DNA from 4 places in the Paenibacillus sp. FSL E2-0190 genome. Region 3 is predicted to be linked to each of the others. Evidence: riboswitches for the same ligand, from Rfam matches in the RefSeq annotation. Region 3 holds a riboswitch; each other region holds the start of a gene.
What was found. Region 3 has a riboswitch for thiamine pyrophosphate ahead of thiC (phosphomethylpyrimidine synthase ThiC). Riboswitches for the same ligand answer to the same signal wherever they lie in the genome.
Positions count from the first base shown of each region.

Region 1: another riboswitch for thiamine pyrophosphate. It lies ahead of NST25_RS09480 (thiamine phosphate synthase); the one in region 3 lies ahead of thiC (phosphomethylpyrimidine synthase ThiC).
Region 2: another riboswitch for thiamine pyrophosphate. It lies ahead of NST25_RS02120 (ABC transporter substrate-binding protein); the one in region 3 lies ahead of thiC (phosphomethylpyrimidine synthase ThiC).
Region 4: another riboswitch for thiamine pyrophosphate. It lies ahead of NST25_RS12680 (ABC transporter ATP-binding protein); the one in region 3 lies ahead of thiC (phosphomethylpyrimidine synthase ThiC).

Region 1 covers NZ_CP150306.1:2,227,089-2,234,927, forward strand. The annotation lists gene NST25_RS09470 (GDSL-type esterase/lipase family protein) at 97-2,208, shown strand; gene NST25_RS09475 (SDR family oxidoreductase) at 2,446-3,318, shown strand; TPP riboswitch at 3,406-3,507, shown strand; gene NST25_RS09480 (thiamine phosphate synthase) at 3,624-4,226, shown strand; gene thiS (sulfur carrier protein ThiS) at 4,265-4,468, shown strand; gene NST25_RS09490 (thiazole synthase) at 4,524-5,291, shown strand; gene thiH (2-iminoacetate synthase ThiH) at 5,325-6,440, shown strand; gene yfbR (5'-deoxynucleotidase) at 6,524-7,129, opposite strand; gene NST25_RS09505 (fumarate hydratase) at 7,232-7,839, shown strand, end outside.
Region 2 covers NZ_CP150306.1:477,840-485,678, reverse strand. The annotation lists gene NST25_RS02140 (response regulator transcription factor) at 1-404, opposite strand, end outside; gene NST25_RS02135 (pyridoxamine 5'-phosphate oxidase family protein) at 524-943, opposite strand; gene NST25_RS02130 (MFS transporter) at 1,104-2,324, shown strand; gene NST25_RS02125 (hypothetical protein) at 2,397-3,848, shown strand; TPP riboswitch at 4,007-4,117, shown strand; gene NST25_RS02120 (ABC transporter substrate-binding protein) at 4,279-5,328, shown strand; gene NST25_RS02115 (MTH1187 family thiamine-binding protein) at 5,407-5,700, shown strand; gene NST25_RS02110 (ABC transporter permease) at 5,697-6,458, shown strand; gene NST25_RS02105 (ABC transporter ATP-binding protein) at 6,493-7,326, shown strand; gene NST25_RS02100 (hypothetical protein) at 7,524-7,839, shown strand, end outside.
Region 3 covers NZ_CP150306.1:6,278,016-6,285,854, reverse strand. The annotation lists gene NST25_RS27540 (AraC family transcriptional regulator) at 1-541, opposite strand, end outside; gene NST25_RS27535 (beta-galactosidase) at 712-2,763, shown strand; TPP riboswitch at 2,835-2,943, shown strand; gene thiC (phosphomethylpyrimidine synthase ThiC) at 3,047-4,789, shown strand; gene NST25_RS27525 (phosphotransferase) at 4,875-5,861, shown strand; gene NST25_RS27520 (alpha-amylase family glycosyl hydrolase) at 6,115-7,839, shown strand, end outside.
Region 4 covers NZ_CP150306.1:2,938,241-2,946,079, forward strand. The annotation lists gene NST25_RS12650 (pseudouridine synthase) at 60-752, shown strand; gene thiE (thiamine phosphate synthase) at 733-1,389, opposite strand; gene thiD (bifunctional hydroxymethylpyrimidine kinase/phosphomethylpyrimidine kinase) at 1,379-2,209, opposite strand; gene thiM (hydroxyethylthiazole kinase) at 2,233-3,027, opposite strand; gene NST25_RS12670 (ABC transporter substrate-binding protein) at 3,069-4,106, opposite strand; gene NST25_RS12675 (ABC transporter permease) at 4,103-4,879, opposite strand; gene NST25_RS12680 (ABC transporter ATP-binding protein) at 4,860-5,555, opposite strand; TPP riboswitch at 5,754-5,857, opposite strand; gene NST25_RS12685 (amino acid ABC transporter substrate-binding protein) at 6,080-6,916, shown strand; gene NST25_RS12690 (amino acid ABC transporter permease) at 6,970-7,638, shown strand; gene NST25_RS12695 (amino acid ABC transporter ATP-binding protein) at 7,652-7,839, shown strand, end outside.

The DNA of each region.
Region 1 (7,839 bases), 3.0 Mb from region 3:
AAAAAGAATGAAATCATCATTTGAATCACTTTAGAGAACAGGGATAATGGAGGAACCTAGGGAAGTATTTCGAGAAACGGAAGGAAGTGTAATGAAGTGGGAAAGTTGTGTAGGAATATACTAATCTTATCTTCTTTACTAATGGCTTCATTGACTCTTACTCACGGTACAACAGAGGCAGCCTTTATAAAAGATGGGGCAGAGTGGCAACCTCCAACCCAAATTGCAAGCGTATACAAGTTCAATTTTACAAACCAAGTTAAAACAGGATATCAATCCGTTAGGTATGATCCTAATCGCGGTGCACAATTGTATGACTCATCTTTAGGTTATGGTTTTGTTCAAGAGACCAACGCTTTACCCGCCAGAGAAGTGCACACCGACTCAATTACATCCGATGGAACAGGTTTTTTCATCACAGAACCTATTTTTTTTGCTGAACCTAAATCTGAGAAAGATAATTATAACAACTACGGAATGGCGTTTCGAATGGATGCTCCCCCTGGAACCTACAACGTATATGTAAAAACGACTTCTGACGCAGAGGATGGGATCGTGTCAGTATCCGGAATGCAGACCAGCCGCTTGTTGAAAAGTGGACATTGGGACGCTGCAAAGCTTGTACCCGTCAAGCATACGGCTGTAGCCAAAGGGAAAGAGTGGACTTATACGTATGTAAACGGCCGTGACCATATAGATATTGAGATCGAACCGAACAAAGTGAACACAGCTGTGGGGATTGAGGAGATCATACTGGAACCGATTTTGCCTCAGCATAGAGCAGTTGGAGCTCTTCCGAATTTATTTATACTTGGAGATTCTACGGTCAAGTCCTACACCTTCGACGAAGCACCAATGAGTGGTTGGGGCCAGATTATTGGCAGTATGTTTAATCAACATAAATTGAGTGTAACTAACTATTCCATGGGGGGACGCTCGTTTAAAAATGCCTATACAGAAGGTCGACTGAACGACATTTTACTGAATGGCAGCATTGGGGATTATGTGTTTATTCAATTCGGACACAATGATGAGAGCGCAGATGAGTTCAGACGTTACGGCAGAGGTTCGACAGAAGCAATGTATGAAAATTACCTTAAAGCAGTCTATCTCCCTGCGATTCAAGCCCGGGGTATGATACCAGTACTGGTAACCCCAATGTCCAGAATTAAAGGGAATGCAAGTCCGGGATATATCTATGAAAATTCTTTTAAATCAAGAAAGTTTGTAGATATTCTTAAACGGGTCGCAGATGAATCTGGAGTTACACTTATTGACCTTAACTCGGAAAGTCTGAAATATTATAACGAGATCGGTGTAGAAGCAATAACATCCCTCTTCATGTCAATTGAAGCCGGAGAAACGCCAGGCAAAACAAATGACGGAAGTTACGCTAACGGGCATCCTTCAAAGAAAGTCGATGGGACTCATTTTAAAGAAGCGCTCTCCAAACAATTTTCGCGGATGATTGTTACGGAGCTTGTAGAGAAAGGTGCTACTGGCGATTCTACTGCTGCCTCCATTACTGCTTACCTTAAAGGGAACGTTAAGCATGCGGCACTAACAGGGAACTGGGGTAAGATTTTTCCGGAAATAACGAATGATACGACGACTGGGGAAGCTGCTTATTACCGTAATCAAATTGAGAAATTAATCCAGCTGGGAGTAATGGGCAAAGACCGTCAAGGAAATTTTAATCCGGATACGGTGATGACAGTTGCTGAATTCACACGCAGTATTTCTAAGTTAATGAAAGTGGAAAGATCAGATCTTGCCTATTATCCGAAAGGTAAGCTGTCACGTGAAACGATGGGTGCTATTCTCTATGACGTTTACCAAATAAAGTTTGCTAATAAACCTAAGTACATGACTGATTATAACGGCATAGCAGTAGTGCCAGGAGATCCTGGCTATGATTCGAATCTGGAGCCAGGAGCTAGAGGTGCGATGTACTATCCTCTTGTATCCTGGACGCAGCTTGTTGATACAGCGGACATTTCTCCTTATTTAATTTCAAAAGTGAAAAGTGCATATGAATTAGGACTCATTAGATCTGAAGTGGGGATTGCCAGAGGCGAAATGGTCAATGGGACAGAACTAGAACCTAAAGCTATAGTGACCCGGGAGAAAGCGGCCAAAGCTCTGTACTTTATGTGGGTGCTGGAACATGAAGTGAATGCAGAAAATCATGTTTCTTCTCTAAAATAGTCAGGGTGAACAATTCAAGGCACAGCAGCGATGCTGTGTCTATTTGTATGCAGTGAATTCCTCTCCACTTACAGCAGTGTATCTCTCACGGTTGTTTATTTCTACTTTCATTGTGGTAAGTAAGATTCGTAAAGCAATTTAAGAAAATGACAAACCCAGCGTATAAACGTGCATAGTTGTGCCATCCTAAGACGATCAGTTAACTATCAATTTGCTTAACGAGAGGAGATAGGGAAGATGTCAGGCAACAATAAACAAGCTACAAAAACCTTACCCCCACAGGAGCAGCATCATCAGCCAGGGATTGAGAGTGAAATGACGCCGCTGCCCAAATACGAGCCGGCAAATTATAAAGCAGCAGGTAAACTGCAAGACAAGGCGGCATTAATTACCGGTGGAGACAGCGGAATTGGGCGTGCAGTTGCTGTGCTTTTTGCTAAAGAAGGCGCTGATGTGGTCATTTCATATCTTAATGAACACTCAGATGCAGAGGAAACTAAACGTCAGGTCGAGCAGGAAGGCCGCAAATGTATCCTAATTCCAGGTGATATCGGTGACGAGAAATTCTGTAAGGATCTTATTAAACAGACGGTGGAGGGCTTAGGAAAGCTTGATATTCTCATCAATAACGCGGCAGAGCAACATCCGCAAGCTAAGATCGAGGATATTACTTCCGAGCAGCTTGAGCGTACTTTCCGTACGAATATATTTGCGATGTTCTATTTAACAAAAGCAGCTATGCCTCATTTAAAAGCAGGATCTACCATTATAAATACAACTTCAATTACCGCTTATCGCGGAAGCCCGCAGCTGCTGGACTATTCATCAACTAAAGGAGCTATTCTTAGCTTCACACGATCCTTGTCCACGAATCTGGCAGAGAAGGGCATACGGGTAAACGGTGTTGCACCAGGTCCAATCTGGACACCGCTGATTCCCTCTACCTTTGATGCAAAACAGGTTAGCGAGTTTGGAGGTACACAGCCTATGAAACGGCCTGGACAACCAGAAGAGCTGGCACCAGCCTATGTATATCTGGCCTCTGACGATTCCAGTTATGTGACTGGACAGGTTATTCATGTAAATGGTGGCGAGGTAGTAAACGGTTAGATCAGTACAGCTAATGTGAATAAATGGGTGTATTTCAATAAAAAAATATGTTACTATAAACCACGTTAGCATTTTAAAATTGTATATTTATGTCACTAGGGGTGCCGATTGGCTGAGACGGAATGGATTTCCGGACCCTTTGAACCTGATCTGGTTAAGACCAGCGTAGGGAAGTGGAGGACGAATTTCTGTTATCGGGCTATTTATAGTGCCGTCTATATACAGATTCTGACTGCCTTCCTTACGGGAGGCAGTTTTTTTGTTTTTTACTGACCTATAGGGAAGTGAGAGAGGAGATCGTGATATTGCAAGCTGAGATCCATCTAATATCAGACGGCAAGCTGCAACTGAGACATTTTGTTGAACTAGCTGTCACGGTGCAGATATGGGTCGATTATATTCACCTGAGAGATAAGCAATGTCCTGCACACGAACTACTCGCTGCGGCACAGGAGCTGTTGGCTGCCGGTATGCCCGCTACCAAACTGATAATCAACGACCGAATAGATGTAGCCTTGGCAGCTGGTGCCGCGGGGGTTCAGTTGGCCTGGCACAGTCTGAGTCCGGGTACAGCCCGGCGAATTGCACCTCAGCTTCGGCTGGGGAGATCGGTTCATTCTCCGGAAGAAGCGGCGAATGCCTCAGAGCAGGGAGCTGATTATTGCTTGTTTGGTCATGTATTTCCCTCGGATAGCAAGTTAGGGCTGCCCGCACGTGGGTTAGAGCTGCTTGCAGAAACGGTGAAGACCAGCTCTATTCCTGTAATTGCGATTGGCGGAATTAGCCCCGCTAATGCGGCGCAGATCATCAGGAAAGGTGCGGCAGGAGTTGCTGTGATGTCCGGTATTTGCGGAGCGGATGATCCTTATGAGGCCGCCAAAGCTATTCATAAGGCGGTTCATTCATAGCCTGGAGGTAACAGCACGGGCGAAGGGGGTGATTCAGAATGAAGCTGTTGATTAACGGGAAATCCGCAGAGTGTTCTGGTGGTATTCAAACTATAGCTGATTTGATCAGTCTTCCTGAGTGGTCAGGTCGTCTGATGATCATTGAGCTGAATGGAGAAATTGTCAGTAAGGAGAATTATGAAAGTACTGCTCTGAGCGAGGATGATCGTTTGGAACTGGTGCACTTTGTTGGTGGGGGTTGAGATGGAGCGGTATAGAATTTTGAGAAATTTATAAGAACCAAAGGGAGGTAATTTCATGCATGACCCGTTACATATTGGCGGTATCGAATTAACCAGTAGATTATTTATCGGAACCGGAAAATATAGCCGGAATACGTTGATCCCCGAAGTGATCGCAAGCTCTGGTTCTCAGGTGATTACTGTAGCGCTTCGCCGAGTGGACCCGCAAGGTGGAGCAGAAAATATCATGAACCACATTCCCGGCCACATGACTCTTCTGCCTAATACCTCAGGAGCGCGTACAGCGGAAGAGGCAGTCCGTATTGCAAGATTAGCAAGAGCTGCGGGACTGGGGAACTGGGTCAAGATCGAAGTGATCAATGATCAGAAATACCTGCTTCCAGATAATCTGGAGACCATACGAGCTACAGAGATTTTAGCAGCGGAGGGTTTTGTAGTATTGCCATATATGAGTCCGGACCTTTCGGCTGCTTTACGTCTGAGAGATGCCGGTGCTGCTGCTGTGATGCCGCTTGGTGCGCCGATCGGGACGAATCGCGGCCTGCGCACTAAGGAGCTTGTGCGTATTCTTATTGAAGAAGTGAATTTGCCGATTATTGTAGACGCCGGGATTGGCAAGCCCTCGGAAGCGGCGGAAGCAATGGAGATGGGGGCCGCTGCTGTTCTGCTTAATACGGCTATTGCAACGGCACGTAATCCGCTCGTCATGGCGGAAGCGTTCCGCGAGGCGATATCCGCTGGCCGCAAAGCTTATTTGGCAGGACTCGGTCCTGTAGAAGAAGTTGCTTTTGCTTCGTCACCGTTGACTGGATTTTTGAACTGAATTTGATAGGTCACGAAAGGAGGGAAGATTAGCATGAGCTTTTTTGACACACTGGCCCGCTTGGAGCAGTATCCTTATGAGCAGCTGTGGAAGGAGTTCCGGGAGGATGACGTTAGGCGGGCGCTTGGAAAAGACAAGCTGAACGAAAATGATTTGCTGGCATTGCTCTCTCCGGCAGCAACGCCGCTGCTAGAGGAGATGGCGTTGGCTGCACAGCGACTGACCCGTGCACATTTTGGTTATTCGATGCAGCTGTTCACACCGATGTATCTTGCGGATTTTTGTGTGAATCATTGTACCTACTGCAGCTTCAGCTCCATTTATGATTTTCCGCGTAAAAAGCTGTCCTTGGAGGAGGTTCGCAGGGAGGCTGAGAAGATTGCAGCTACAGGTCTGCGGCATATCCTCATTTTGACTGGTGAATCGCGCCGGGAGAATCCTGTCTCATATATTAAGGATTGTGTAGATGTACTTAGGGAATTTTTTTCCTCTGTCAGTATTGAGATAAATCCTCTATCAACTGCAGAATATAAAGAGCTTCTTCAAGCAGGGGTGGATGGATTAACACTATACCAAGAGGTGTACCACCAGGAGACTTACAGAAAGCTGCATGTTAAAGGGCCTAAAAGAAACTACCGGAATCGCCTGGATGCACCTGAACGCGGCTGTCAGGCAGGTTTTCGTTCTGTGAATATTGGTACGTTGCTCGGGATGTATGATTGGCGGCAAGAGGCATTCCAAAGTGCCATGCATGCCCGCTATTTGCAGGATCGGTATCCAGATTGCGAGATCAGTCTGTCACCTCCACGGTTTCGGCCTTATTTAGGGGAATTTAACCCGGAGTGTGATGTTACCGACCGATCGCTAGTGCAGATTATTTTGGCATACCGGTTATTTTTACCCCGTTCGGGCATTACTTTATCTACACGAGAGCCTGCCTCTCTACGCGATCATTTAATTCATCTAGGAATAACAAAGATGTCAGCCGGGGTCACTACTGAGGTGGGCGGTCACACTAATGCAGGGGGAACTCCGCAATTCGAAATATCCGATAGCCGTAGTGTGCAGGAGATTACGGAAATGCTATATACGAAGGGTTTGCAGCCCATTTTTAAAGACTGGGATATCCTGACCGAATCAACAACGTAACGCTTGTATTATCAATTATTAATCACTAAATGGACCCCTGCGAGATTCATGCGGAGGTCCATTTTTTATTGTATAGAGGGTGTTTAGTTTCCGGCAGAGAGCTCATCGAGAGACATTTCGAAACTCGGTGCCATATGAGTCAGAAAATAATCCACTTCCTGCAGGTCAAGCCCACGAAGTTTTGCTGCTGTCTGCTCCTTCGCGGCGGCAAATTCTCGGTTTCCTGCAGCAACTTCCCATACGCATTTCAAATAAGCATCCAGCCGATCAGCGGCTTTCACATAGCTGTGCAGCAGAATGTCCTCCGAATCGGGAGGGCTGTCTTCCGGTCGTATAAGCTGAGTGTAGATGCTTTTCAGCTCTGATGGAATCATTCCAGTTAAGCGATCAGCCGCAACTTTCTCCATTTCCCGGAAGCTGGTGAGCAAGCGAGGATTGTTGTATTTTACCGGCGTGGCGATGTCACCTGTGAACACTTCGCTGGCATCATGGAACAGAGCTATGGTTGCTGCTCGTTCCGCGTTTAGTGAACGTCCAAAATGAACATTACCGATGGAACAGAGCATATGTGTGAGCAATGCAACATGAAAAGAATGCTCAGCGACGTTCTCCGGTGCGGTGCTGCGCATCAAGCTCCAGCGCTGAATATACTGAAGACGATATAGATAGGCAGAAAAATGGTAGCTCAATTTTAAAGTAACCCCTTTCATGCGGTGCTAGGTATGATATTATTATACTAATTGTATCAAACTTTAGATAACCTGGAACTGCCGAGAGGAGCTTGAATGAAGATGCAGCATTTTGAAGACAGTATTTATAACCTTATCGTAGAAACTTCCACGAATTTGCCGGGAGATGTACGCCGGGCAGTTGCAAAAGGTCGCGCGCTGGAAGACAGGGCTACCCGGTCCGGTCTTGCTTTAACCACGATTGCGCAAAATATCGGAATGGCTGAGCAGCAAGTGTCTCCGATCTGTCAGGATACGGGAATGCCTACATTTATCATTCACACCCCTGTGGGAATCAATCAGATTGAGATGAAAAAAGATATTCATAATGCCATTGTACGAGCGACCAAGAATGGTAAACTTCGTCCCAATTCTGTAGATTCATTAACAGGTGAGAATAGCGGAGATAACTTGGGTGCAGGCACACCAGTCATTCATTTCGAACAATGGGAAGAGGATAAAATAGACGTTAGACTTATTCTGAAGGGTGGAGGCTGCGAGAATAAAAATATTCAATACAGTCTCCCGGCAGAATTAGAAGGACTCGGCAAAGCGGGTCGGGATCTTGACGGAATCCGTAAATGTATTTTACACGCGGTATATCAGGCGCAGGGACAAGGATGTAGTGCCGGTTTTATTGGCGTGGGTATCGGCGGTGACCGTACGACTGG
Region 2 (7,839 bases), 1.2 Mb from region 3:
TCATATACGACTAGATGTTTAAGTGTGAGCGAATCCTGAACAGATGCCCCATTCCTTCGGAGCAGCACCTCAATTCGAGCGGCCAATTCATCCGGATGAAAAGGCTTGGTCAAATAATCATCTGCGAACTCCAAACCTTGCAGCTTATCATCAATAGAGGTCCGGGCGGAAAGCATCAAAATGGGCAGCTTAGGGTAAGAACGTTTCAAACGTTGCCCGATCGTAAACCCGTCCAGACCTGGTAGCATAACATCGAGAATAGCCAGTTGGCAGGCACCGGCTTCTTCCATTGCTCCTTCGCCGCTCCGTAACCAGCGGACACTATATCCTCTTTCGCTTAAATCAGCAGACACTACACTGCCAATTTCACGATCATCTTCAATATATAACAGAGTAACGCTCATGTAGCTTTAGCTCCTCCCCGATATGAATACCTAAAAAGTTGAAGTCATTATAACACATCAAACAGCCCTCCTACCCCATATGGGATAGGAGGGCTGTTTGATCAATTCAAAGCTATAGCTTACGGCTGCCATACTCCATGCTCTTTATTGCTGCCTACATACTCAATACGTGTTGGAGTAAGCTCCAAAATTACATAATTAGGATCATCAGGTCCTGTAAACCATGGCTCCAGCTCTTTATTCCATACCTTGGAGCGCAAGCCTTCATCCTTAGAGACGGTAGCAGTTGCTTCAATCTCCAGCACATCTTTGCTTCCGCCTGCCTCATAGCCAAGCAGTACAAAAGCATTCGGATTATCGGATAACTCCTCCACTTTATGAGTTTTGCGATTTGTAGCCAAATAAATTCTCAAACCCTCATGGAAAATGGCCATATAACGTACTTTCGGCTTATTTCCTTCTTCGATCGTACCAAAGGAACCGAACTTGTTGTCATCCAATGCCTTAATAATGAGTTGCTCCAGTTGTTTGTTATCCATTACGTAAATCTCTCCCTTCAAGCATGTAAACAAAAGTTTATATATCCAAGCTCACCGTTTGGATTTATCATAACAATGGTGCTTATTATAATGTACCCTTCAGGTTCACATTGAATCCGACCTTACCTCATAAACTACTTCAAGATAAGGAGCTTACTTCGTGAAAAAACTGATTTGGATCGGCTGTCTTTCCTACTTCGTTATCGGTCTGGCACATGTTGTGCTGGGATCTATTCTGCCCGTTCTACTGCAACATTATGATCAAAATTATAGTGCTGGCGGTGAATTAATCTTTAGTCAATTCGCTGGTTTTTTAGCAGGTGTGTTGGTCTCTCCCCTGCTTAATCGCCGCTTCGGAAAACGTGGAGGCATCCTCATTGCCACCAGTCTTCTACTAGTTGCAGAAATTGCCTACGCCTTTCTACCGCCTTGGGGCTGGATGTATGTTATCGCTGTTGCCGCAGGTTTTGGTTTCGGGATGATCGAAGCTGTTATCGGCACCATTATTATTGGTGCTGTAACCGAAGGAACTGCTATTGCAATGAGCCGGCTTGAAGTGCTATTCGGGATAGGCGCACTCGTGATGCCGCTTATCGCCAGTCCGCTCATTGCTGCCGGAGCGTGGAGATTGGCCTTTCTAATCGTCGCTGCCTTCTCCTTAATTTCTCTTATCCTCTGGACAAGAGGGCATTTCGGTAATCTACAACGAATGCTGGATGAACGCGCCTCTGTCCAAGGAGCAGACAATTCGCAATCCTCAAGCTCACGTTCTAACAAAAAATTTCCGTATAAAGGTAAGCAATGGATTCTGTTAGGGATCTTCATCGTTTTCTTTTTTCTTTATGTAGGCACAGAGATGAGTTTAGTCAACTTTATGCCGGCTATCTTTATTGCCAAGCTAGGGATGACGGAGTCTGCCGCAGCACTGACAGTCACTTTCTTTTGGCTGGCGATGTCTACAGGAAGATTGTTTGCGGGTGTAATTGCCGAAAAAATATCTTATCGCGTGTACATTCTCAGCAGCTGTTTACTAACCTTGTTACTGCTGACACTCTTTCCGTTCACTGACAATCGAATGGCTGCTTTCATTGTAATTCTGCTGCTGGGGCTGTTTATGTCCGGTATTTTCTCCATTGCTTTAGTCTACTCCAGCAAAATGCTGCCTGGCACCGAAGAGTCAACACCCAGCATTATGATTGCTTCCGGAGGTGTTGGCGGTGCTTTGCTACCTCTGTTTATGGGCTGGTCTATGGACCATTTAGAAGTGGCACAAACAGCCGGATTACTGGCCGCTTTTGCCGCCTTCTTGTTTCTGCTAAGCATTGCCGCATGGAGGTTCCAGTCCATGCAAGCGTTGAAAGGAAAGAGTTCCCGTATTTAGAACAGTATCAACGTTATCCTTTTAGGGTAATGTGATCTATAAGCATATTCTGAGCACAAGGATGGACGATGAATGAATGAGTCTTCAACTGAGCCTTTGTTACATACTGCGCTCATGCAGTTTATATTTCCCTTTTCTATAAAAAAGGGCGATTCTAAGCAGCTTATCCAGCAATTACAGGACGACGGCTTCACACGTTTTTTTCTGGATAATAAAGAGCTTGAAGCTGCCTATTACGGAGATGGCTACTGTGTTTCCCATGAACGAATGGAGCGCACCTATTTACCGTTTGCTGCACATGTCCTTTTTCCACGCAGGAAGGATGCCGACTCGTTTCGCCGTTTTTCCAGAGTAAATAATCTCGACTGCATTCTGGAGATTCCGCAGCAATCTATATTTTTCAAAATTCTCTCGACGGATATATTCATATGTCCTTTTCAGCTTGGATTCGTGACGATACGTGTCCAGCTGGAGGGGGATTCAATTCCCTTTAGTATTGCCCTAGAATTCGCGGATCGTTTCCGTGCGCTAGAGAATACCTTCATACAGGATGATTACACTTATATTCATTGCGGGGAACAGACCTATGAGATGGTAGAGGATTTTGTCTTCCGAAATTTGGTGGATGGACTGGAGCCATATCTGGATCAATCGGATATCAATGGGGCTTATTTCGAGACCCTTCCTTTTTTCGTAGATGAAAGAATGCAGGTGCAAGCTTTTTACGGCTTTCAGAATGAAGAAAGCTCTGATGAGATTAGTGTAAATCTACGCTATCGCGCCTCACAGCTTGATGGAATTAATCTGAACGGAAAGCCCTATGCCAGTGCCAGCGATCCAGCGTATATTGCAAACTATTGTCATGAGCATTCCTATAATCGCTGGGGTCCAGACACATATTATATGATGAATGAGCAAACCTTTTGCTGCATGACCCGCGCTGAACAGGAGATTGCTGTTAGTCTAGCCAACCAGATGTACGGGCAATATTATTACGGATTTTTACTCAATATTTTCCACAAAATCGTTCTGCTAAAGCTCGCCAATATGCACTCCCGACTTCGGATTAATCATGATTATGAGGAAATAGACAATCTAATCTACTCCATCAATAAGTTCTCGGCAAAGTTCTACTTCTTGGAGTTGATTTCCCAGTCGCAGGGCCGGGAGATATTTCTTCAGCTGCGTAAAGTATACGGAAACGACGCTTTGTTCGAGGAAGTGAAAGAAACCTTAAATGACCTGTTTCAGTATCAGGATAAGTTTCAGTCCAAGCGACGGGATAATCTGCTGATGATTCTTACTGTATTTACGGTAGTAAGCGGGATTTACGGCATGAATCAGGTCATTGACGATCTGGATGGAAAGATTCAATGGAGTAAAATGATTGGTTATTCTCCCTTTGAATTTCTTGCCCTCTTCGTGATCATGAGCGGGATTCTGATCAGCGTTGTCCTCACGCTAGGGGCGCTGGTTAGTGAGCTTAAACGGCGTCACCGCAAGAAATATAAAGATCTAGACTAGCAAAAAAGAAACTACTTGATTGGAAAAATTCAGGAGTGCACTACTAGACATTCCGAGTACAGCCGTCTATAATACACCGTATGCGAGAAATATAAGATATAAAGTATGGGTACAAAACTTATGCTTACTTATATTGCACATAGAAATACCCGTTAACTTCATAGAACCAGGGGTGCTGGAATTGGCCGGCTGAGATTGTATCCCACAAGATACTGACCCTTATACCTGATCTGGATAATGCCAGCGTAGGAATCGCCAATTGGTTCTGGTCCCTGTGACCTTAACTAACCTTGCGCCAAGCCAGCGTCCCGATCACTCGGGGCGCTTTTTTTGTAAGATCACTAAAAGATGTAGAAAAACGTACATACTACACTTTACGGTTCATGTTGTGAAGACGGGATTCTTGTAACCTTAAAGGAGAGAAGAAGACATGCACCTTAAAAAAGCACTTACGTTGTGCCTCACCTGTGTACTCATTCTTGCCATTGCCGGATGCGGCAGCAACAATGGGAATACAGCCGGAAACAAAGCAAATGCTACTGATCCAACTGCTGCGGCTGGGACGGATGCTCCAAAAGAGCTCACCAAAGTTAAAGTCGCACTCGACTGGACACCGAACACGAATCATACCGGTCTATACGTAGCTAAGGATCTTGGTTACTACGCTGAAGAAGGTCTGGACGTCGAGATCGTTCAGCCAGGCGCAGCGGGTTCTGATACTATGGTTACTTCTGGCGAAGCCGCATTTGGCATCAGCGCCCAAGAAGGATTAACACTAGCCCGTCTACAAGGCGTGCCCCTTGTCTCGATAGCAGCTATTATTCAGCATAATACGTCGGGATTCGCTGCTCCAGTAGATCGCAATATTAAATCACCAAAGGATTTCGAAGGTAAAACCTACGGAGGCTGGGGCTCACCGGCCGAAGAAGCAGCCATGAAAGCTATCATGGATCCTGAAGGTGGCGATGTGAAAAAGGTGAAGCTGATCAGTATCGGTGAAGCTGATTATTTTACCGCCGTCAAACGTGACATTGATTTCGCCTGGATTTTCTACGCTTGGACTGGTGTTGAGGCTGAGTTGCGTGGCGAGCCATTGGATATGCTGTACTTAAAGGATTATGCGCCGCAGCTCGATTATTACACGCCTGTGCTGACGACGAGTGAGAAGCAAATTGCAGATCATCCTGATCTGGTGAAGGCCTTCATGAAAGCCACATCAAAAGGTTATCAATATGCCATAGATCATCCGGAAGAGGCTGCCGGTATGTTATCGAAGGCCGTTCCTGACCTGGACGCCGACCTTGTCCTAGCTAGCCAAAAATGGCTTAGCCCAAAATACAAGGACGATGCTGCCCGCTGGGGCGAGCAAAAAACCGAGGTCTGGCAGAATTATGGCGACTGGATGTACGATCTGAAGTTGCTGGATAAACCGCTGGATGCTGCTAGTGCATTCAGTAATGATTTTTTACCGGCGGAGTAAACAACAATTGTAATGAATTACTTCGTTATCAAAGTTGGCTTTTTAAACTTACCTTATAAAATGAGAGGATTGATTATTGTGGCTAACACCCTACTAAGCATTCAAGTAATTCCAAAAACTCCGAACAATGAGGATTCCATCCCATACGTAGATAAAGCGATTGAGGTCATTCAGAAATCCGGTGTTAAACATCAAGTGAATCCACTGGAAACCACAATGGAAGGTGAGCTTAGCGAGCTGCTGGAGGTTGTGCGTCAGATGCAGGAGGCGTTGATCGAAGCAGGCAGTCCAAGCGTAATTTCGCAGATCAAAATCGCTCATAATCCTAACGGAATCAGCATGGATAAATTGACGGAGAAATATCGGCCGTGAGATCGACATGGAAGCTAATATGGCCGCCCCTTGTGGCGGTCGTCTTCTTTTTAACCGTATGGCAGCTATCTGTATCTGTATTTCATATTGAATCCTGGATTCTGCCGAGTCCTGCTGATATTGCCCGTGAATCCACCAGTAACGCTTCTGGTCTTTGGGCTCATACGATGGCTACGCTGCGGCTCACTTTAATTGGTTTTCCCATTGGTACGGGGGTAGGCCTGATCGTTGCTTTGCTTTTGCATCTTTTGCCTTGGGCTAGACGGGCTTTTTATCCACTTATTATTCTGAGTCAAAATGTTCCCTCCATCGCGCTCGGACCCCTGCTCATTATCTGGTTCGGCTTTGGTCTTTTGCCCAAAATCGTGCTGATTACACTAGTATGTTTCTTCCCGGTAGCTGTCGCTGCGATGGGCGGTCTGGCCCAAAGTGATCAGGTCATGATGAATTATATGAAAATGGCTGGCGCAAGCAAGTGGCAAATCTTCACCAAGCTGGAGCTGCCCTCTTCTATCCCGGCACTATTTTCCGGCGTAAAAATATCTGCTACTTATGCGGTTATGGGCGCCGTGGTCGCTGAATGGATTGGTGCGGATAAAGGTATTGGCTATTATATGCTTCTGCAGAAATCCGCATATCGTACGGATCGGATGTTTGTTGCTATTGTTATTATTGTACTTTTAAGTCTTGTACTCTTTGCTATTATTGCATTGCTGGAAAAATGGCTGGTTCGCTGGAAGCCGCGCCGTAACTCATAGAAAGGAAGATGCCTGTATGTCTCAAGCGACGCAAATGCAACACAGAACAACAGAAGTCATAAGCTCTCCTGAAGCTCATACCGTGGCACCCGCCCTTGAAGTGAGCGGCATCTCCAAATCTTTTTCCCATCGTCGCCGTGAGACGAAAGTTCTGAATAATGTCTCTCTCAAGGTAGAGCAACAAGAGTTCGTTTCGATCGTTGGTCCTTCCGGCTGCGGAAAAAGCACCTTATTCCATATGATTGGCGGCCTTGTGAAACCCGATGCAGGCACGATCCGCATGAACGGTAAGGTCGTTACAGGTCAACGCGGTGAAATTAGTTATATGCCGCAGCAGCCTGCGCTTTTTCCTTGGCGTACAATTGAGGATAATGTGCTGCTTGCTGGGGAGATCAAAGGTGCACTGCGGGATGGAGCCCGCGAGGAAGCGCGCCAGTGGCTTACCAAGGTTGGGTTAAGCGGGTTCGAACATGCTTATCCGCATATGCTGTCTGGCGGGATGCAGCAGCGTGCAGCTTTTCTCAGAGCATTGCTCGCTCCCCAGGAGCTAATGTTGCTGGATGAACCTTTCAGCGCACTCGATGCACTAACTCGCAGTGAAATGCAGCGCTGGCTGCTTGAGCTGTGGGAAGAGAATCGCCGCTCTGTGCTGTTCATTACTCACAACATCGAAGAAGCGTTGTTGCTCTCTAATCGTATCTATGTATTTTCCGGCCGCCCCGGCTCCATTCTGCATACAGTCGATGTGCCGTTTCCGCGGCCACGCCGTGATGAGATTACGGACTCTCCCGAATTCCTTAAGCTCAAACGCCAGTTGTCACAGTGGATGCGAGAGGAACAAGCTAAAAATAGGCAGCCGCTAGCTTAATCGCTAAAAACTGTAAACTGATATCGCTGGTATAGCGGTGTCAGTTTTTTATTTTGCAGCGATAAACTCCTGCCCTATTTATAATTGACGCGGATGTATCTGCTCAATTAAACAAATTTCACTCATCATAGTAGGGATCACATTAAATGTGTGGCGAAAACCGACTCCCTGTTGGTAATGGATAGTAACCGGGCGGGTTGGGGACATTCTACGGGATTTATACCGGTGATTTGCTGCTTTGGGCCGGATTCGGCTCAGTCTACGGGATTTATACCGGTGATTTGCTGCTTTGGGCCGGATTCGGCTCAGTCTACGGGATTTATACCGTTGATTTGCTGCTTCGGGCCGGACTCGGCTCATTCTGCGGGATTTATACCGTTGATTTGCTGCTTCAGGCCGGATTCGGCTCATTCTGCGGGATTTATACCGTTGATTTGCTTCGTCGGGCCGGATTCGGCTCAGTCTACGGGATTTATACCGTTGATTCACTTCGTCGGGCCGGATTTGGCTCAT
Region 3 (7,839 bases):
TATCTGCAGCACTGCGGATGGACTGCCTAACCTCGTGCGGTACTGAGCCGTGAAGCGGCTCGGAGTTCTGCAGCAATTTTACTAGAAGCTCATACAGCAGAGCAGATAGTCTTGGCTCGCTACGGGTCACGTAGGAAGCGCTTAGTATATACATTTCCTCGAATAGTTCGTCCAGCTTAGCATCCAAATCAAAAGTGAACAGGTATGCACGAGACTGGTCCACTTCTTCTAATAAGGGAAGGACAATTTCAGTGTTAAAATGAACCCAGCGGACATCCCAAGGCTCGCCTGGGTCAGAGCCGTATTGCTGATAAGCCCCTTTAGGGTACAGAAAACCTCGTCCTCTACTCATCGGAATACGTTCGCCCTCATGGAATACATAACCCTCCCCACCAAAGATCAAATGCAGGTTATAGCTCCCCAGAAACCCTTCGCTTCTTCTCTCTGTATGTTGTGGAAAGTGAGTGTAATGTCCCAAAAATTCAGGATAACAGACATATTTCGAAAAAGCCGGTGTCGGCAAATACCATTGTTTCTTCATGTTTGGCAGCACCCATTTCTGTAGCGCAACAGAGCGCAAGTTGGATTAAGGCAATGAACGCAAGATTATTATATGATAGCAATATTTTGTTATATAAGACCTCTTATTATTGATACTACAATAGAATTATAAAATATTGAAAGCATATTTTTAATACTTTGGAGGTAATGATGAAGAAACCTGTCGCAACTGAAAAATTCGAGCTTGGCGTTTGTTATTATCCGGAGCACTGGCCAGAAAACATGTGGGAGGACGATTATCGCCGGATGCGTGAACTCGGCTTTACGATCATTCGGATGGGGGAGTTTGCTTGGTCTATTTTTGAACCGGCAGAAGGGCAGTTTCAGTTCGGGCTCTTTGATCGGGCGATTGATCTAGCACATAAATATGGTCTTCAGGTTGTACTTGGTACTCCGACGGCGACGCCTCCAGCTTGGTTGACTGATAAGTATCCCGAAGTTTTAAATGTAACCTACGAAGGTGTTACACTTCAGCATGGCATGCGCCGTCATTATAATTACAGCAGTCCTAAATACCGGGAACTGTGTGCACGTATTGCAGAACAAATGGCTGAACATTACGGCAATCATCCGGGTGTAGTTGGCTGGCAAATTGATAATGAGCTCAACTGTGAGATCAGTGAATTTTATTCGGAGAGTGACCATAAGGCTTTCCGGGAATGGCTACAGCAGAAATATGTTACACTTGAGCATTTGAACGAGGCCTGGGGAGCTGTTTTTTGGAATCAAAGCTATAGTGACTGGTCTCAGGTCTATCTTCCACGTCCGACTCCAGTACCTAAGCAACCCAATCCTCATCAGGCATTGGATGAAAAACGGTTTATTTCGGACAATACAATTTCTTTTGCCAAAAACCAAGCGGATATCATCCGTAAACTTGCCCCTAAGCAGTGGGTAACCACGAACGGTCTGTTCGGGCATCTCGATAGCCATGAAATGACGGATGAACTGTTGGATTTCTTCAGCTATGATTCCTATCCTCAGTTCTCTACTATTTTTTATGACCCGAATGAGCGGAATCCGCTGAATGATAGAGGCTGGGGACTGTCGTTATCTGTTGTTCGTTCGATATCCCCGAATTTCTGCATTATGGAGCAGCAGTCAGGCCCGGGTGGCTGGGTGAACCGGATGGATATGCCTTCTCCAAAGCCCGGGCAGATGCGGTTATGGACTTATCAGTCGATCGCTCATGGAGCAGATATGGTGTTATATTTCCGCTGGCGGACAGCTACGATGGGCAATGAAATTTATTGGCATGGAATCAATGACTATCATAATCAGCCTAACCGGAGAGTGCGGGAAGCGGGGCAGATCGGTCAGGAGCTGGCAGCAGCAGGTCATGCGTTTGTCGGTACTCGTAATCAGGCTAACATTGCTATTGTACGTGATTATGACAATGAGTGGGATGGAGAATACGATGTTTGGCATGGCCCGTTTATGTGGAAGAGCAATAAGGAGTGGTACAAGGCGCTTCAGCGGAAGCATATCCCGAATGACGTACTCTATTTACGCAAAAAAACAACGCTGGAGGAGCTTGCAAGGTACGACGTGCTTATCTATCCTCACCCAGCGATTATGACAGATGAGACAGCAGCACTGCTGGATGAATATGTTCAGCAAGGCGGCAAACTGATCTTCGGCTGTAGAACTGGCTATAAGGATGAGCGCGGTCAATGTTATATGCGTCCTTTCCCAGGTGCTGCTAAGGATCTATGCGGGATCACAGTTGAAGAATTCACAATGGTTAAGGGCAGTCGTCAGCCAACAACAATTAGCTGGTCGGGCGTGACCGAAGTCGTTACAGGAGCAGATGACTTTAATGATATTCTCAAAATAGAGGAAGCTTCGGTTGAAGTGATGGCGGTTTACGCCTCTGATTATTATGCGGGAAAACCGGCGGTAACTAAAAATCGTCGCGGCAAGGGTGAGGTTTGGTATTACGGAGCCGTATTTAATGAACAGGCAGCGGCTGAGATCATAAATTTAATTGATCTACAATCGCCAGCAGATTGGCTGGAGCTCCCAGAAGAGGTAGAGCTGCAAGTCCGTACCGGAGCTTCTTCCAGTTATGCTTTTTTGCTTAATTATAGTGAGACTCCTGTCACGATCCATCTTCGTGAGACCAAAACAGATTTACTGAGCGGCACAACATTGTCGGGCGAGGTGCTTCTGGAAGGATTTGGGGTATTGGTGTTAAACTAACGTATACATTGATCTCACATTTGAGTAGATTTGGATAATTCTCTCTTTTCGGTTATACTTTGAAGTAGCAATTATATAGTCACGGGAGCTTGGTGGGACCAGGCTGAGAGGATAGTTATAACTATCGACCGTCAAACCTGATCTGGATAATGCCAGCGGAGGAAATGGAGCTCTATTTCTATTTGTCTACTCTAAGGCCGCATCTTATACAGATGTGGCCTTTTCTATGTGTGGGGAGTAGACCGTCTCCGCTTGATCAAATCACCTTATAGGAGGAATTGAGATGACAAGCGAATTGAACAACGATCCAATCAATCTATCAGCTTTTCCAGCAAGTCAAAAAGTGTATGTAAAGGGTTCACGGTCTGATATTCAGGTGCCTATGCGGGAGATCTCACTTAGTCCAACTGCGGGCATAGACGGCGAAGAGGAGAATGCCCCAATTCATGTTTATGACACAAGCGGGGCTTACACGGATGCTAATATTCATACTGATATTCGTCAGGGGTTAGAGCCCAATCGTCTAAGCTGGATTGAGGAACGAGGGGATGCAGAAGCGTACGAAGGAAGAACCGTGAAGCCTGAAGATAACGGGAATGCAACAGGAAAAGCTGTGGCGGAAGTGTTTCCAGCGCTCCATAGAAAACCTTTGCGAGCGAAAAAGGGGCGTAATGTCTCTCAAATGCATTATGCACGCAAAGGGATTATTACTTCGGAAATGGAATACGTTGCGATTCGTGAGAATGTGGCACCGGAATTTGTAAGAGATGAAGTAGCCCGCGGCCGCGCCATCATCCCAGCGAATATCAATCATCCAGAGAGTGAACCAATGATTATTGGACGCAATTTTTTAGTGAAGATCAATGCCAATATAGGAAATTCCGCAGTATCCTCATCCATAGAGGAAGAGGTAGAGAAGATGAGATGGGCCACCCGCTGGGGTGCAGATAATATAATGGATCTCTCAACAGGTAAAAACATTCATACGACACGCGAGTGGATCATCCGTAATTCTCCTGTTCCTATTGGAACGGTGCCTATCTATCAAGCGTTGGAAAAAGTGAATGGGAAAGCGGAAGATTTAACGTGGGAAGTATACCGTGATACGCTCATTGAGCAAGCGGAGCAAGGGGTTGATTATTTTACCATTCATGCGGGGGTTCTGCTTCGTTATATCCCGTTGACTGCACAACGTATGACAGGCATTGTTTCAAGAGGTGGCTCCATCATGGCGGCATGGTGTCTTGCGCATCATCAAGAGAACTTTTTATATACACATTTTGAAGAGATATGTGAAATCATGAAGCTGTACGATGTTTCTTTTTCCCTAGGCGATGGATTACGTCCGGGTTCGATTGCTGATGCGAATGATGAAGCACAATTTGCCGAGTTAGAGACGTTAGGTGAATTAACAGCTATAGCTTGGAGTCATGATGTACAGGTGATGGTAGAGGGTCCAGGACATGTGCCGATGCACTTGATTAAAGAGAATATGGATAAGCAACTTGAAACTTGTAACGAAGCCCCTTTTTATACATTAGGTCCACTGACTACAGATATTGCGCCTGGTTATGATCATATTACCTCTGCTATAGGTGCAGCGATGATTGGTTGGTTCGGTACAGCAATGTTGTGTTACGTAACTCCGAAGGAGCATCTTGGCCTGCCTAATAAGGAAGATGTACGTGTAGGGGTCATTACTTATAAAATAGCGGCTCATGCCGCAGATTTGGCGAAAGGGCATAAAGGAGCACAAGATCGGGATAATGCTCTTTCGAAAGCCCGTTTTGAATTTCGTTGGCGTGATCAATTTCATTTATCGTTAGATCCTGAGCGAGCGCTAGAATATCATGATGAGACATTGCCTGCGGAAGGCGCTAAAACAGCTCATTTTTGTTCCATGTGCGGGCCGAAATTTTGCAGTATGAAGATCTCTCATAATATCCGGAATACGACGAGAATTGAATCAGGAATGCAAGAGAAGGCGCAAGAGTTTCTCCAAGGCGGGAGCCTCATTTATAGATAACTTTTTCTGCTAAAAAGAAATATCTAAAAGAAGTCGTCATTGGCGGCTTCTTCTTTTATACTTTGAATAGATAGGAGTTGATGAAATGGAAGCGATTCGTTCAGAGGAAGCCATTTTAGAGGATTTAAGTAATAGTTTCTATCATTTTTTTGGATTGAAAGTCCTTCATGCTACCCCAATAAAACGTGGCTGGTTAAATCTTAAGTGGAAAATCACAACGGAATCAGGACCATTTCTACTTAAACAATACAACAAAAAAAGATATAAATTGTATAACCCAGAAGAACTGAGCTTCGCCTTTTCTCAACAGAAAAGATTGTATCTACAGGGACTCCCATGTCCCGAATTGTTGGCTTATAACCATAAAGTTTTACTGGAATCAGATATGGGAGAGACGTTTATGGTTATGGAATATTGTGAAGGGCGTGTCATAGAGCCGGGCAAAATTAACATCCTTCAAATGTTTGATTTGGGTCGTGCCACAGGTAAAATGCATCGTTTATTAAATGATGGGACCCTTAGTTTGAAAAGAACCCCACAATTTATTCCCCAAAGCCCTGAGGAACGTTTAGAACATTGGAATGTACTCCTACAACAATCAAAGGAAATGGGCAAAACTTCACTCATCACTGACCTAGAGATACAACTGAGAGCGACTGAAGAAATAGATCCGGAAATATTCGAAGGACTTGTAGCTGGATGGGCACATCGTGATTTATGGGTTGATAATCTTTTATTTCAAGATAGCCAATTGTCTGCAATTCTAGATTTTGATCGGTTCAAATATGATTATCCGCAGCTTGATGTAGCGCGAGCAGTGATGTCATGTGCTTTAGATGAAGATTTAGATGGAGCACTAGCTTCAGCATTTATTGACGGATATCGTGAGGAACGAACGGTGGAGCAGGGGTATTTAACAAAATCATTGCAGTTGTTGTGGTATATGGAAAGCCCGTGGTGGATTAATGCCGCGATGGACAAACATAGTGTACCTCCAAAACGTTTTGCAAAAGAAATGAATTGGCTGGCTAAGAACCTGAACAATTTACCTGCTATCTTAGGGAACTTATAGTGAAAACGATTGAATTATAGCCTAAAAGATGCATTGACCAGCAAAAGTTTGGCGCCTATAATCTTAACAAGGAAAATTCATCAGATATTGAACCGTTTGTAAACGCATACAATGAGTTTTTTCCTTATTATTCATTGAAGGAGGAGATTAAAACTATTAAGTATTTCTTTTTTTCTCATTTTTGCAAACGTTTGCACATCACGATGGGCTTAAAATCGTAAGCTGCACTTAAAATTATGAGGAGGTTATTTACTTGGTATCCAAACAATCCAGGCGTTATATTTCGTGGTTAATTATTTTTTCACTCATTTTTAGTTTATTTGGTTTATCGGGTGGAGCATCGGCCAGCAATACGGATCATACAGTCACCTATACCAATCCTACAGCGGCAGCTGTGACCTTACATTGGACTACGAATAACTGGGCTAATACTACGGACACGGTGATGACCAAAAATGGAACCACGTTCATCGCCAACCTCAATGTTCAGGAAGGCGCCACCCTAATTTATTGTTATCACATCACGGCTCCAACGGATAGTTGGGACAATAACGGCGGGAAGAACTGGACGGTTGTTATTCCGGTCGCCGGGAAATACGAAGCAGAGAGTGCATCCCTGTCTGGTGGTGCAAAAGTAAATACGAATCACACCGGATATTCGGGCACTGGTTTTGTTGATGGATATACAACTACAGGAGCAGCCACCACTTTTAACGTCCAGGCTTCCGCAGCAGGGTCCTATAATGCCACGCTTCACTATGCTAATGCATCCGGCAGTGCTAAAAAAGTGTCCATTTATGTCAATGGAATAAAGGTTACACAGACAACATTAGCCAACCTGACCAACTGGGATACATGGGCAGACCAAACAGAAACACTCTCTTTACAGGCAGGAAATAACACGCTTGCTTATAAATATGACTCGGATGATAGCGGGAATATTAATATCGACTATGTGACCCTTTCGGCCGGAGCTACACCAACACCAACGATAACTCCTACCTCAACAGTGACACCAACACCTACGGTAACTCCTACCCCAACAGTGACGCCAACACCTACGGTAACTCCTACACCTACGGTAACTCCTACACCAACAGTGACGCCAACACCTACCATAACACCCACACCAACGCCAACAGTGACGCCAACACCTACACCTACTTCAGCGGGGCTAACCGTTCACTTTAAGAAACCAGCAAGCTGGAATGCAGCGATCCGCATCCATTACTGGAATCTGAATCCGGCAACCGTTCCGACTAGTGGAGCATGGCCGGGGATACTGATGAAATCGGACGGGAACGATTGGTATAGCTATACTGTTCCAAATGCTACAGGGGCAAGCCTGATCTTTAATGACGGCAATGGCAAACAGACGGCTGACTTATCTCGCAGCGTAAAAGAGGGCTGGTATAACTCAGATAACGTATGGTATGACGCCAATCCAGACGTTCCTAAGGTTCCGGTGATAACCGTCTCTCCTGTGCCCAAAACCTATGATTCTGCCCAAACGGTGACCCTATCCAGTACAAATAGCGGCGATAAAATTTATTATACGACCGACGGATCAACACCTACGACAACCTCAACGTTGTATACGACTCCAATCCAAGTACCTTCTTCTTTGACTATCAAAGCATTCGGCGTTAACTCTATAGGGCAAGCGGGTAATGTAGGCTCTTTTGCTTATGTGATTGATCTGAATGCCGATTTGCAAGCTCCGATTATCACTGCGAATCTGCCTGTTGGGAATTCGAGCTCAGCGGTTTCCGTATCTTTTAATATAAAAGACAACAAGGCGGCAACAACCACAGCATATTACACAGATAATGGTACGGAACCAACAACGAGTTCAAAAGTCTATATTTCAGGCAATGCACTGACATCTCTTACCGGACCGTCTATCTTGATTAATAAGACGACAACCTTAAAATTCCTTGTGATCGATGGTGCCGGAAATGAAACTAAACAGAGTTTT
Region 4 (7,839 bases), 3.3 Mb from region 3:
AAAATCAGGTGTTTTTTTATGACTAGAGGTAAGTATATAGAATGAAAGTAGGATCAGCAGTGAGAATCGATAAATATATAAGCGAAACAGGCTTTTGTTCCAGAAGGGAAACCAAACGATTAATTGCAGCAGGTCGAATCGCTGTAAACGGTATTGTCTGTGAGGCGAACATTCTTATAGAGCCAGAGGATATCGTATGGATCGATGGGGAGCCGATAACAAGCAGTAAAGGGGAGCCAGTGTATCTCGCTTTGAATAAGCCGATAGGCATTACCTGTACAGCAGCCCCACATGTGGCTGGGAACATTATTGATTTTGTAGGGTATCCTTCACGGATCTTTGCGATTGGCAGATTAGACAAAAACTCGGAAGGCCTCATTTTGTTAACCAACGATGGAGAGATTGTAAATAAAATGATGCGTTCCGAGAATGGGCATGAAAAAGAATATGTAGTTCATGTAGACAAACCGGTTACGTCAGAATTCTTACAAGAGATGTCTAGCGGCGTGAACATTCTTGGAGTCACAACGAAACCTTGTGAGGTCTATCGGATCACTGAATGTCAGTTTAGAATTATCCTAACTCAAGGTCTTAATCTGCAAATACGCAGAATGTGCAAGGAGTTAGGATATAGAGTACTAAAGCTGGAGCGCATAAGAATTATGAATATTACATTAGACGGCTTGGAGCTGGGACAATGGCGGCATTTAAGCAGTGAAGAGCTGTGTGAGCTTATGTCCCGCTTAAACTGACTTTGTCAACAAAGCCTCTGGCAGTTGTGGTAATATCTTCAGCTCCGGCAATCGCTGAGATAACAGAGATCCCATCCGCACCAGCTGTTAATACTGGTGCAACATTTTGCAGCGTGATTCCCCCAATGCCAACCAAAGGGATGGTAATGCCTTTATTTCTTAGTTCTTCAATCATCGCAGTGCCTTGAACAGCTTTGGCATCCTCCTTGGATGACGTAGGATAAATGGGACCCACGCCCAGATAGTCGGCTCCATCGGCAATCGCCTGCTGAGCTTCAGCGAAGGAGTGAGCGGATACACCAATGATTTTATTCTCTCCAAGTAGCTGGCGGATCGCCAATGCAGGTGTATCCTCCTGTCCTACATGAATTCCGTCCGCATCAAGCGCGATCGCTAAATCAATGTCGTCATTCACGATAAAGGGCACGCCATTGGCATGACAGATCTTTTGAAGTCGTCTGCCAAGATTAAGTCGTGCCTTATCACTTAAGGATCCGGTACCCTTTTCACGGAATTGAAACATGGTTATGCCCCCAGCTACCGCTTCCTGCAACACCTTAACGGGAGCTTTACGGCAATTTACGCTGCCCATTATGAAATAGACTTTTAATAGATCTCGCAGATGTTCACTGTTCATTCGTTGCACTGTTTATCCCTCGCAGTCTGTTTTGATAAGCAAAATGATTGGTTGGTCCATGCCCAGCCCCTATGCCCAGCTCGTCCTCAATCGCCGCTTGTATAAATGCTTTGGCAGTTTGAATGGCCTCAGCTACGGATTTGCCTTTGGCTAGCTCGGCGGTGACCGCTGCTGAATAGGTGCAGCCTGTACCATGCGTATGTCTGGTCTGAATCCGGCTACTCTCCAATAAGGTATATTCGTGACCATCATATAGAAGATCGGTTACGGCTGTGGTCGAGGTATCATGTCCCCCTTTTAGTACTACATATTTGGAGCCCATGCCATGAATGATTTTGGCTGCTTTTTTGCGTTCTTCTATGGTGGAGATCGTCATCTTTGTGATCATTTCGGCTTCGGGAATATTGGGTGTCGTCACCAATGCTAAGGGCAGCAGATGGCTGATTAAGGATTGAACCGCCTCCTGCAGCAGCAGTGTGGACCCTCCTTTAGCGACCATCACAGGATCAATTACAAGATTAGACCAGCCGTAATACTTAATTTTATCTGCCACAATGCGGATGATGTCGCTGTTAAATAACATCCCTGTCTTTACGGCATCTGGTTGCAGGTCAAGTCCTATAGAATCAAGCTGCTGAATTATGGCGTCCAGAGTCACTGGATAAACCCCTTGGACACCCAGCGTATTCTGCGCTGTCACAGCTGTGAGGACGGACATGCCATAGACAGAAAGCTCTTGAAAGGTTTTTAGATCGGCCTGAATGCCAGCACCACCGCCGCTATCGGAGCCGGCAATGGTTAGAGCTTTGGATATAATCATCGATTTCACTCCTTTGAGGGTCATTAACTGAGCTGTTTGATACTAGATCTTTCTAGGAAGACTTCTGGCGTGACCCATGTCAGTTGATTTAGAAACTCAACCTGAAAGCTTCCCGGCCCTTGACCAGTTGTTAGTTCAGCGGCGATTTCAGCGGCTACTCCATAGAAGGAGAGGGCTTCCACTGCAGCCTCCAACGAGGCACCTCCACTTACCGCGAGAAATGCACCCACAACAGCGCTGAGCAAGCAGCCAGTTCCTGTAACCTTCGTGAGAATAGGGTGACCGTTGCTGGCAATATAAGTGTTTTTTCCATTCGTGATCACATCGTCTTTTCCAGTTATGATGACCACACAGCTTAACTTCCTCGCAGCAGCTTCAGCCAAAAGGACTACATCGCCTTCACCTTCGCCAGCATCCACCCCTTTAATGGACCAACTCTCTCCAATGACATTAGCGACTTCAGCTACATTCCCCCGCAGTGCGGTGATTTGCATCTCATTCACTAGCTTTTGAGTGACAGCGGTCCGATAAGAAGTTGCGCCTGCACCTACCGGGTCAAGCACTAGGGGAACCCCGTGTTTATTAGCGGATTTACCAGCGAGCAACATAGATTGAATGGCGTAGTCATTGAGTGTGCCTATATTTAGAACTACAGCAGACGACATAGCGGCGATGTCGATCACTTCTTCGTGGGCATCCGCCATAAAGGGAGAGGCACCCAGCGCCAACAGACCGTTGGCTGAGAAATTGGCTACTACAATATTAGTGATGTTGTGGATCAAGGGGTTGGATTCCCGTACTTTGGCTAAGTAACTCATCATAATTCCTCCTCAAGCTTGTATGAATAACTAACTAAACGTTACAGATTGATAAAAGCTTCCTGTGCTTTAATATCTTCTGGTAGAAGATCGTTGGTGGATAACCACAGCTGAACCTTTTCCCAAGATGTCGGGTCTTGATAACCAAAAGATTGATCGCCAGCATTCATCAGTGGCAGTAGAATCTCAAGACTTTTTTTCTCAATCTCCTTGTCGAGCGGTGAAGTTGCATCTTCATGTGCAACCAGTAAATCCAGGGCTTGTTCAGGATTCTGCTCCACAAATATCTGTCCTTTTGTTATGGCATTTAGAAATTTTTTGAAGTAGGCTTCAGAATTTTGCAATCCTTGTTCGCTGGCCACCAGCACAAGCTCATAATAGTCAGGTACTCCGTAATCCGTTGGATTAAGCGAGGTGACCGGATGTCCCTCTTTTTCAAGGATCAGTTGTTCATGGTTGATGAACCCGCCCATTATTGCGTCCACTTGTCCTGTAGAGATCGCAGGGATAAGGTCAAAACCTACGTCAATCAGCTTGGCGGATGAAGGATCGCCTCCATCACTCTGGATCATTGTCCGAATCATTGCTTCATAGAGCGGAATGGAGGAATAGCCGATTTGTTTTCCCACGAGCTCTTTGGGACTATGAATACTGCCTGCCTGAGGAACCATCAGATGATTCAGTGGATGCCGCACGATAGCTGCAATCGAACGTACAGGAATTTTCTCGCCGCGTGCCATAAGTACCTGAGGCTGATAGCTGAGCGCTAGATCAATTTGATTTGCTGCTACAAGCTTTAGGGCGTCATTGCTGTCCGCAGGCATTTTGATCTCGACATCCAAACCTTCCTCTTGGAAAAAACCTTGCTGTTGCGCAGCGTATAGAAAGGAATGAACGGCATTGGGATACCAATCAAGCATAATCGTCAGCTTGTGTGACTGTTTATTTTCGGAATTGGAGGAACCGGTTTGGGAGTTGTTATTTAGCTTGTCTGCCTTCCCGCAGCTGCTTAAGAGCAAAAGTGTGCATACTAGAAATACAGAAATAAGTCCTCGTTGTGGTGATTTTAAATGATTCATTGGTTAGATCCTCTTTTCTTTAAAAATAATTGTTCGAGTAAAGCTATCGCCAGAAAAAGCACAACACCAAGCGCGGACAGCAGAAATACAGCCGCGAACATTTCATCGCTCTGCATATTTCCGGCCATTCTGCGGCTGAAGTAACCGAGTCCTTTACTGCCGCCGAGCCATTCCCCGATAGTAGCTCCGATGACGCAGTATACAATGGACAGCTTTAAGCCAGAGAAAAAAGCAGGCAACGCCAGTGGAATTTGGGTTTTGACAAGCAGCTGCCAGCGGTTTGCACCAAATGTTAATAATAAGTCCTTGTAAGTCTGGCCACTTGTACGAAGTCCATCATATGTACTCACTACAACTGGAAAAAAAGCCGTCAAAAACACCACAGCCACTTTGCTCCACAGCGAATATCCGAACCACATAATAAAAATGGGCGATAGCGCAATTAATGGGACCGTCTGGCTAATGATAAGGAAGGGATAGATGGCCTTTTCTACGGGGCGAAACAGGAACATTCCAATACCCAGCAATACACCAAAAATCACAGAAAGGACAAAACCTACCAGTATCTCCTGCAAGGTCGCTAATAAATGCTGTCCAAATAATAATTGCCTGTGCTCGATCAATGCGATGCCAATAGATGAAGGTGCAGGGAGAATAAAGGCTGGAATCAAGTGAAGGCGAACAGCTGACTCCCAGATTACAAGAATGAGCAGTACCAGAAGAAGGAAGGGACCATAGTTGTCTAGATGTTTTTTAAAAGGTATAGGTTGCATGCAATCTTCGCTCCAACTCTGCCCGTAGTGCTATAAACCGGGGTTCATAGTTCATCTTATAATGTCTTGGTTTTGGTAGATCGACAATGATCTCCTGTAATTCGCTGTGCGTACCGCCAGATAATAAATAAATCCGGTCACTGAGCAATAGGGCTTCTTCCAGATCATGAGTGATGAGCATAATCGTCTGATTCAGTTCACCCCATAACTCCAACAGCCAACGGTGTATCTCACGTTTGGTCATGGCATCGAGAGCGCCAAAGGGCTCATCCAGCAGCATAAGACCACTTCCGCCTCCAGCCACTAAGGTGCGCAGAAATGCTACTCGCTGTTTCATACCTCCCGAAAGTTCATGGGGATAAGCCTTCTCTACATCTGTTAAGCCGAAGCGGGCCAACATTTCCCGAATCTGAGTGATCGTTTTCTGTTTACTAAATCTGGGCTTGATCTCCCAGGGCAAAAGGCAGTTGTCGAGCACTGTTCTCCAAGGCAGCAATAAATCCTGCTGAGGCATATAAGCGATCTGACCTAAACGACTAGCGGTTGAGGGGAGCGTAGGGAGTTTTATTTTTCCATGAGTAGGTTCGAGTAAACCGGCAACCGTTTTGAAAAATGTGCTTTTCCCGCATCCGCTAGCACCTACTACGGAGACGAATTCCCCTTGCCTGATATCCATGGATAGATTTGCGAATACAGGGGGTTGTTCAGTTTCCGGAAAAGAGTAGGTTAGGCCTTGAATAGATAAAATGGTCGTGATGATCTAACCTCCTAATATTTTTGTGGAGCGTCTAAACAAATAAAGACCCATCCATTTCCAGAGGAAATGAATGGGTCAAAAAGTTCATTCTGCATAATAACACTTAACATGCTTGATGAAAATTCTGCTCCACTTCCCTCCGCTGGTATGATCCAGATCAGGTTCCAAGGGTCCGGAGCTTGAAGCTCCGTCTCAGTCGGCCGACTCCCCTAGTGAAATAACAGGTCCATATTAATTTGTTTATAAATATACCATATCTTTCTGAGAAGTAAAGAGAGAAAGAAGTGAAGGATTAATCCAAGATTGGGTAAGATATAAGTAGAAATCTAGTTAATATTACAATTCCGATGTATATAATCGGAAAAAAGTATTGACGATCATGTGATGGCAGTGTACTATTCAATTTACCGGAAAAAAACCGGATAGAGAGAGGGGATTTAATAATGAAAAAATGGAGTTTAACTATTATATTGGCGTTAACCGTGGTCCTTGTAGCGGCTTGCGGCAATAATTCGAATACCAATACGGCTGCTGAACCAACAGCTGGAACGAATGGTGGAGCAGCATCTTCAGCGCAAAACAGTTTGGAGGCTGTGAAGGCCAGCGGCAAATTGCGGATAGGTACAGAAGGGACTTATGCACCTTTTACTTATCATGACACTGCGGGGAAATTGACGGGTTTTGACGTGGAAATTGCCGAAGAAGTAGCCAAACGTTTAGGTGTTGAAGCTGAATTTTTTGAAACTCAGTGGGATGGTATTTTTGCTGGGATGGATGCGAAACGGTTTGATGTCATTTTTAATGAAGTTTCCATTAACGAAGATCGCAAAGTGAAATATGATTTCTCTGAACCCTATATTGTATCCAAGGCAGTATTGATCGTGAGCGAAAACAATGAGGATATTAAGACCTTTGCTGATCTAAAGGGTAAAAAAGCAGGACAATCCCTGACTAGTAACTTATCCGACATCGCTCGTGAGAACGGTGCTGAAATCGTAGCTACGGACGGTTTCAATCAAGCGATGGATCTGCTGACTTCGGGACGTATTGATGCAACTGTGAATGATGGCTTGTCTTATCTGGATCTGAAAAAACAAAAACCAGATGCAAAAATTAAAGTGGTTGATGAGATTCCTGAAGGCTCACAAAGTGCTGCGGTATTCCTGAAAGGCAATGATGAGCTGGTGAATGCGGTCAGTGATGCGATTAAAGAGATGAAAAGTGATGGAACGTACTTGAAAATTTCCGAGAAATACTTTGGAGCTGACGTTTCAAAATAATACAAGGCTAGCAAGGCTAATTAAGCCTAGAAGCTAAAAAGGATGTCTGAATAATGGATGACCGCAAAATACAAATTTTCTTAGATACACTGCTACCCCTGCTTAAAGCCGGGGTGGCTTTTACCATTCCGTTGGCGCTACTTTCCTTTGTGCTTGGATTGATTTTGGCGATCCTAACCGCGTTGGCACGTCTTTCACCGTGGGTAATTCCGAAGCTAATCGCCCGTTTTTATGTATGGGTCATTCGGGGAACCCCGTTGTTAGTGCAGCTATTTATTATATTTTATGGTTTGCCGGCTGTTGGTATTGTACTCGACCCTTTCATTGCCGCCACCATTGGATTTACCCTTAGCGTAGGGGCTTATTCATCGGAAATCGTACGCGCTGCTATCCTGTCGATACATAAAGGCCAGTGGGAAGCTGCCTTCTCAGTCGGGATGACTCGTGGGCAGGCTCTGCGCCGCGTAATTCTGCCACAAGCTGCACGCGTTTCTGTACCGCCGTTATCCAATTCTTTTATTAGCTTGGTCAAAGATACATCGCTTGCAGCGATCATCACCTATACGGAGATGTTTAGAACTGCTCAGCAGGTAGCCTCTACCACTTATGAGCCTCTGTTGGTATACTCCGAAGCAGGATTGTTTTATTTAGTGTTCTGTTCTGTGCTGTCGGTGCTGCAAAATTACTTGGAGAAACGACTCGATCGTTACTCTGCGACCTAAAGGAGAGATACTTGTGATTGAAATCATTAATTTGCATAAATCCTTCGGCGCACTCCAAGTGTTAAAGGGTATTGATCTGAAAATGGAGCATGGAAAGGTACTTGTCATTATTGGGCCATCCGGCTCCGGAAAGACTACACTGCTGCGCTGTTTTAATCTGTTGGAAATCCCGGATCAAGGCAGCCTGTCACTTGGGGATAT